Regions from separate parts of the Acidovorax sp. K2F genome, predicted to be linked through region 1. Evidence: riboswitches for the same ligand, from Rfam matches in the RefSeq annotation. Region 1 holds a riboswitch; the other holds the start of a gene.
The links. A riboswitch is a leader RNA that binds a small molecule or an ion and turns the genes downstream of it on or off. The one in region 1 is predicted to bind glycine.

Region 1 (3,753 bases):
CTGGGTGGTCGCACTGGCAGCCCTGGTCCTCATCGGCATCATCATCTGGTACGGCTGGGACTATGCACGCCGGGGCGGCGTGCAAAGCATGGCCGGGCTGGAATCCGTGTCCATGTTCTGGGCTTACCTCGCCATGCCTGTGGGGGGCCTTTTTTGTGTGGTCGGCATCATCGGCAACCTCATTGATCCCCTGCGTATGGAACTGGAGACTGCTCAATGAGTTTAGTCATGATTTCAACGATGGTGCTGTGCTTTGCACTCACCGTCTCAGTGGCTGTGTCCATCGGTTTGGCTTCCATCCTGGGCATCCAGGCCTCCAATGCGAACATGCTCATCTCCGTCAAGGAGATGTTCGGAGCCATCAACAAGTTTCCTTTGGCAGCCATCCCCTTCTTCATCCTCGCGGGCAACCTGATGGAAACTGGCGGCATCTCGCGCCGTCTGGTGGAGTTTGCCAAGAGCATCGTCGGCGGCGTGCAGGGCGGCCTGCCCATGACCTGTGTGCTGACCTGCATGATCTTTGCGGCCGTGTCGGGCTCGTCGGTCGCCACCACGTTTGCGATTGGCGCCATCCTGATTCCTGCGCTCATCAAGCACGGCTACCCCACGAGTTACGCCGCTGCTCTACAGGCCACCAGTGCCGAGCTGGGCGTGATCATCCCGCCTTCCATCCCGATGATCCTGTACGGCGTGAGTGCCGAGGTGTCGATTGGTGAGCTGTTCATCGCGGGCTTCGGCCCCGGGCTGCTGATCAGCGGTGCACTGATGCTGTTTGTCTGGCTGTACTGCAAGTACAAGGGCTGGGGCAAAAACGACGGCGATGGGCGCATGCCCTTTGGCAAAGCCACGCTGCAGGCGGGCTGGGCATTGCTGATGCCCGTGATCATCCTCGGCGGCATTTATGGCGGTGTGTTCACCCCCACCGAGGCATCGGCCGTTGCAGTGTTCTATGCCTTGGTTGTGGGTGTCGTGATCTACCGCGAGATCAAGCTCAAGGACCTGTTCGCCATTCTGCGCAAGTCGGCCATCTCATCGGCAGTGATCATGTTCATCATTGCCAACGCGGGGCTGTTTGCGTTCCTCATCACGCGGGCTGGCGTGCCAGACGCGATTGGCAGGTGGCTGGAGGCCGTGCTGCAGTCCCCCGCCCTCTTCCTGCTGGGCGTCAACGCAGCGCTGTTCGTGATTGGCATGTTCATCGAGACCAGCGCGGCGATCATTGTGCTGGCCCCCATCTTGGCGCCTGTGGCCATGCACTTCGGTATTGATCCTGTGCACTTCGGTCTCATCATGGTGGTGAACCTGGCACTTGGAATGATCACGCCGCCTTTTGGAGTGAACCTGTTCGCAGCCTGCACGGTGGCCAGAATTTCGCTGGACCGGATCATCAAGCACCTGCTTCCCTTTGTCGGAGTGATTCTGGTGTGCCTGATGATCATCACCTATGTGCCATCGATCTCGCTGGCACTCCGGGATCTGGTCTACGCAAAGTAGTTAGAATCATCGGGTCAGGAGAGAGTGCTCCGTCTTGTCCTCAGGACGCGCAGCACCGCCGAAGGCGCAGGCACCCGCCGAACGCTCAGGCAAAAGGACTGACAACCGCCCGCAGCGATGCGGGCGTTCCCTTGCTGGAGAGAGATGGCCCCACAGTAAAAACCTGTGTGCAGGCCATCCACCGAAGGAGCAAACCGCACGGCCAGCCAGGGCGCTGCGGTGAATCTCTCAGGTAAAGCGGACAGCAGGGCAAATCCCGTGACCACGTTGATGGTCACGGCCCCCATTTGCCCCGGAGTCCGCCATGTCAGCCACCGCCCCCCTGCTCACTACGCCCCTGAACGCCCTTCACGTCGAGCTGGGTGCCCGCATGGTGCCTTTTGCAGGCTATTCCATGCCCGTGCAGTACCCCGCAGGCCTGGTGGCCGAGCATGTGCACACCCGCACCGCAGCCGGCCTGTTTGACGTGTCGCACATGGGCCAGCTCAAGCTTGTCGGCGCCGACGCTGCTGCGGCGTTTGAAACCCTGGTGCCCGTGGACGTGATCGACCTGCCCGTGGGCAAACAGCGCTACGGCCTGCTGCTCACCGATGAGGGGACCATCATCGACGACCTGATGTTCTTCAACCAGGGCGTGGAGGATGGCGAACCCACCCTGTTTGTCATCGTCAACGGCGCCTGCAAGGTCGGCGACATTGCCCATATCCAAACCCGCATTGGCCAGCGCTGCAAGGTGGTGCCCATGCCGGACCACGCCCTGCTGGCGCTGCAGGGCCCACAGGCCGCCGTCGCCCTCACCCGCCTCGCGCCCGGCGTGGAGAAGCTGGTGTTCATGACCGGTGGAGCATTCAACATTGCTGGCTGCGACTGCTTTGTGACCCGCAGCGGCTACACCGGCGAGGACGGTTTTGAAATCTCCGTGCCCGCCGCGCAGGCCGAAACGCTCGCCCGCGCCCTGCTGGCCCAGCCCGAGGTCAAGCCCATCGGCCTGGGCGCTCGCAACTCGCTGCGCCTGGAGGCTGGCTTGTGCCTGTATGGCAATGACATCGACACCAGCACCACGCCATCCGAGGCCGCACTGAACTGGGCGATCCAGAAGGTCCGCCGCACCGGCGGCGTGCGTGCGGGTGGCTTCCCGGGCGCCGACAAGGTGCTGGCGCAAATCGACAACCCTGCCAGCCTTTCCGCCAAGCGCGTGGGCCTGGTGGCACTGGAGCGTGTGCCGGTGCGCGAACACACCGAACTGCAAAGCACGGACGGCCAAAAGATTGGCGAGGTCACCAGCGGCCTGCTGGGGCCCACCGTGAACGAACCCGTGGCGATGGGGTACGTCACGCCCGCCTTTGCAGCCATCGGCACCCGCGTCAACGCCATCGTGCGCGGCAAGGTGGTGCCCATGGAAGTGCGCGCCATGCCGTTTGTTCCCGCCAACTACTACCGCGGCTGATTTCGCCAGACGCATCGACCGGACTGCGCCCGCACCCGCTTACATTGCAGATTCCTTTACTTTTTTCCTTTGCTTGAGGAGCTTCCCATGACGATCAAATTCTCCAAAGACCACGAGTGGATCAACGCCGCTGATGCCAACGCCTCGGTGGTGGGTATCACCGTCCACGCGCAAGACGCGCTGGGCGACGTGGTGTTTGTGGACCTGCCCGAAGTGGGCAAGAGCTTTGCCCAGGGCGAAGTGGCCGGCGTCGTCGAATCCGTGAAGGCCGCCGCCGATGTGTACATGCCCGTCACCGGCGAAGTGGTGGAAGTGAACGAAGCCCTGCGCGCCGACCCGTCGCTGGCCAACAGCGACCCACTGGGCGCTGGCTGGTTCTTCAAGGTCAAGCTGGCCGACGCGAGCCAGCTCGACGCTTTGCTGGACGAAGCCACATACACCGAGTTCGCCAAGAACGCCTGATCCCTGCCGACTGAGAGGGCATGGCGCCGGGCCATGCCCGGCACGCCGCCCTGCTGGGTGCGAGCCTCATCCCCGGCAACGTCCCCAACCCGCTGCGACCTACGAGACTGCCCCATGCTGATGCAATCCGCCACCCCCCTTGGCGCGCTTGAAAACGCCACCGAATTCCTGCCCCGCCACATCGGCATCGACGCGGCCGACGAAGCGCACATGCTGTCGGTGATCGGCGAGGCCTCGCGCCGTGCACTCATCGAATCCATCGTGCCGCGCTCCATTGCACGCAGCCGGGGCATGGACCTGCCTGCGCCGCTCGCCGAAGCGGCCGCATTGGCAGAACTCAAGGCCATCGC
Region 2 (3,753 bases), on a different contig from region 1:
CCTGGGCGGCTACAACAACGCCAGCTGGCGCGACCACGCCGTCACCGTGACCGTGGCCTGACATGGGTGGATTGAACCGAGCGCGCCGCCTCGCCGTGGCGGTGTGGTCGGCTGGCGCCTGTGCGTCGGCCTGGGCCGCCGACCCTGCCGAACTGGCGCGGGGCAAGGAGCTGTTCACCAAGATCCAGCCCGCCTGCGCCGTGTGCCACACACTGCAGGCCGCCGGTGCCGAGGGCCAGGTAGGCCCGGTGCTGGATGAGCTGAAACCCGACGCCGGCCGTGTGCTGCGTGCGCTCAAGGCAGGCATCGGCGTGATGCCGTCCTATGCCGAGCGCATGAGCGAGAAGGACATGCTGGCCGTGGCGCAGTTTGTGGCACACGCCACAGGCGCCGCCAAGTAGGCGCAGCCTCTCGCGGCGGTTGCAGCAGCGTTGCCTCGCTGCAATCGCGCGCTACTTCAGGCCGCCGTGCGCGACGGCACCAGCGCCGCGCCCGCCGCGCGCCCCTGCAAGCCCTGGAACGCAAAGTCCACCTCGGGCACGCGGCCGCTCACGATGTCGGCCAACGCCTTGCCCGAGCCGCAGGCATGCGTCCAGCCCAGCGTGCCGTGGCCGGTGTTGAGGAACAGGTTGCCCACCTTCGTCTTGCCGATCAGCGGCACGTTGCTGGGCGTGGCGGGGCGCAGGCCGCTCCAGAACTGGGCCTGGCTCGCGTCGCCCGCGCCAGGGAAGAGTTGCTCCACGCGCCGCACGATGGCCTCGCAGCGCACCTGGTTCAGGTGGCGGTCGTAGCCGTTCAGCTCGGCCGTGCCGGCAATGCGCAGGCGATCACCGCCGCGTTCGCTGGTGTAGCGCGAGAACACGAGCTTGAACTCGTCGTCTGTCAGGCTCACCTGGTGCGCCTTGCTGGCGTCTTTCACCGGCATCGTCACCGAGTAGCCCTTGGCCGGGTAGATCGGCAGGTGGATGCCCAACGGCTGTGCCAGCAGCGGGCTGAACGAGCCCATGGCCAGCACAAACGCATCGCCGCGCACGCGCTCGAAGCGGCCTTCGGCATTGGTCACTTCCACGTGGTCTATGCGGCCAGCCACTTCACGCAATGCGGTGATGTGGTGGCCCATGCGGAACTGCACGCCCGCCGTCTCGCACAGCTTGGCCAGCTCGCGCGTGAACTGGTTGGCATCGCCCGATTCGTCCTCGGCCGTGTAGGTGGCGCCCGCCAGTTGTGGGCGGATGTGGGCCAGCGCTGGTTCAAGGCGCACGGCCTCGTCGGCGCTGATGACCTGGCGCTCGCAGCCCAGCTGGCGCATCTGCTCGGCCGGGGCCAGCGCGCCGTCGAATTCCTTTTGGTTGGTATAGAAGTGGAGGATGCCCTGCGTGCGCTGGTCGTACTGGAGGCCGGTTGCCGCGCGCAGCTGCTGCAGCGTGTCGCGGCTGTAGGTGCCCAGGCGCACGATTTGCTCGATGTTGTGGCGCGTGCGCGCTGGCGTGCAGTTACGCAAAAAGGACAGGCCCCACAGCCACTGGCGCATGTCGGCGCGGATGCGGAACAGCAGGGGCGCATCCTCTTTGCCCAGCCACTGCAGCACCTTGAGCGGCGCACTGGGGTTGGCCCAGGGTTCGGCGTGGCTCACCGAGATCTGGCCGCCGTTGGCAAAGCTGGTCTCGGCACCGGGCGCACCCTGGCGGTCGATGACGGTCACCTCGTGGCCGAGTTGCGAAAGGAAATAAGCCGAAGTCACGCCGAGCAAGCCGGCGCCCAAAACGATCACGCGCATGATTTTCAAAGCCTTTCTGGGCTCTGGCGCTAGAACAACATGCGCTGGCAGCTATGAATTCAATAGCTAACAGCTGGCGCATGAATGCCCTAGCTGCCGCTCCCCCTGTCCTTGGTACCTGAGAGATTCACCGCCACCCACCCGGGCTGCGGCTTGCTCCTTCGGTGCGCTTCGCGTTGCGCGAGGCGGCTCTCCAGACGGCTTTGATGAATGGTGCAGTACGGGACCTGAGCGTGTATGGGAGTTTGCGCCTTCGGTGCAGCGGCGGCCTGTGGCTGCCGTGCTCTCCTGCGAGGCCGATTCTAGGGGCCAAGCCTGCGCGCAAGATCGACTCCGGCTGCTAATGGGTCGCAATCGTTGCTGATGCAGCGGGGCGGGGCCGCTGGTGAAGGTGCCGATAATCCGCCGACCCCTTGTCCCACTGAGAGTTTTGCCATGCCCCCCGCCACTTTGGACCCTGTCGCCAGCGCCGCCGTCATCACCCAGACCCGGGAGGGGCGCACCCCCCGCCCGCTGGACTTTCCCGCAGGGCTTCGCCCACGCGATGCCGCCGAGGCCTACGCGGTGCAGGACGCCGTGGTGCGTGCGCGCGGGGAGATCGCAGGCTGGAAGGTCGGCGCCGCGTCGCCCCAGGCGCAACCCGCGCGGGCCGCTCTCACGCGCGATTCGGTGTGGGTGGCCGCAGCGGGTGAGGCGGTTGCTCTGTCTGCCGCGGGTTTTGCCGTGATGGGCGTGGAGGCGGAGCTGGTGTACGAACTGGGGGTTGACCTGCCCGCCCGCGCCACGCCCTACAGCGCCGCCGAGGTGCTGGCGGCGGTGGTGTCGGTGCGCGCCGCCATTGAGGTGTGCGACACGCGCTTTGCTGCCTGGGCGCAACAGGGCGAGTGGAGCCGTCTGGCCGACCAGGCCTGCCACGGGGCGTTGATCGTGGGGGCTGGGGTGACCGATGTCGCTGCCGTGCAGCCCCTGGCGCAAGCGGTGACCTTGTCGGTGAACGGGGCCGTGGCCGTGCAGCATGCCACCTGGGGCAATCCGGCGGGCGACCCGCTGCGGCTGCTGGTGTGGCTGGCCAACGAAGGCGCGCGCAGCCTGGGCGGGCTGCGCGCGGGGCAGTGGGTCACCACGGGGGCGTGCACCGGCACCGTGCTGGTGGCGCCAGGTACCGAGGTGGTGGCGGACTTTCCGGGGCTCGGTCGGGCTGTGTTGTTGCTTCGGTAGCAGTGTTCGCTGCTACCGCGGGGACGGGGCCTGCTCAGCGCCCTGGTCGCGGCGGGAGCTGCTCCCTCAATTGCGGCGCGGGTTGTCCGGCTGGCTGTCACGGCGGTTGGGCACACCGTCGCCATCGCGGTCCCGGTCGTTGCGGTTGGAGATACCGTCACCGTCGCGGTCCCAGCCACCGCGTTGCATCTCCCACCGGCCTTCGCGTTCGATCCACTGGGGCTGGCGATATTGGTAACCGTTGCGCGCCTGCACCCAGTGGCCGCGCACCCAATGGTGGCGGTTGCCACGCCATTCCCAGTGGCCTTCTTCCCATACCTGGCCTCGGCGAGGGCGGGGCATCGCTTCATTGCGCGGAGGTGGCGGCGCAGGAATCACCTGGTAGGTGGGCGCAGTCTGGTAGCCGCGCTCGGGTTGGCCGGACTGAATGATGACGGTGCCCTGGGTGGCGGCCTGCGCAGGAGCGAAGGCCAAAAACGCCATAAGCGCGAGGGATGCTGCGGTGAGCGGGTGGCGGGCCATGAGTGTCTCCTGTGGGTGGTTCGATGCGGAACCGGGTGTTTCGATGGTGCACGGGCACCCGGCGCCGCGCTGTAGGCGCGATGCCGCCCCTGGCGTAGGCGCAGGGGGGCGCTCTGGGGCTGGCCTGCGCGCTACCGCAGGCGGCCGCCCCTCGGCTTAACGGCGGTAGGGGTTGTCCGGGCGATGGTCGTAGCGGTTGGGCACGCCATCACCATCGCGGTCCCGGTCATGGCGGT

Region 2: another riboswitch for glycine. It lies ahead of N4G42_RS21960 (D-amino acid dehydrogenase); the one in region 1 lies ahead of gcvT (glycine cleavage system aminomethyltransferase GcvT).

The regions. Positions count from the first base shown of each region.
Region 1 covers NZ_JAOBSQ010000038.1:143,978-147,730, forward strand. The annotation lists gene N4G42_RS14975 (TRAP transporter small permease) at 1-220, shown strand, start outside; gene N4G42_RS14980 (TRAP transporter large permease) at 217-1,494, shown strand; glycine riboswitch at 1,500-1,605, shown strand; glycine riboswitch at 1,619-1,749, shown strand; gene gcvT (glycine cleavage system aminomethyltransferase GcvT) at 1,799-2,941, shown strand; gene gcvH (glycine cleavage system protein GcvH) at 3,029-3,403, shown strand; gene gcvP (aminomethyl-transferring glycine dehydrogenase) at 3,518-3,753, shown strand, end outside.
Region 2 covers NZ_JAOBSQ010000055.1:128,452-132,204, reverse strand. The annotation lists gene N4G42_RS21970 (sulfite oxidase) at 1-61, shown strand, start outside; gene N4G42_RS21965 (c-type cytochrome) at 63-401, shown strand; gene N4G42_RS21960 (D-amino acid dehydrogenase) at 458-1,777, opposite strand; glycine riboswitch at 1,873-1,984, opposite strand; gene N4G42_RS21955 (2-keto-4-pentenoate hydratase) at 2,213-2,995, shown strand; gene N4G42_RS21950 (YXWGXW repeat-containing protein) at 3,062-3,517, opposite strand; gene N4G42_RS21945 (YXWGXW repeat-containing protein) at 3,674-3,753, opposite strand, start outside.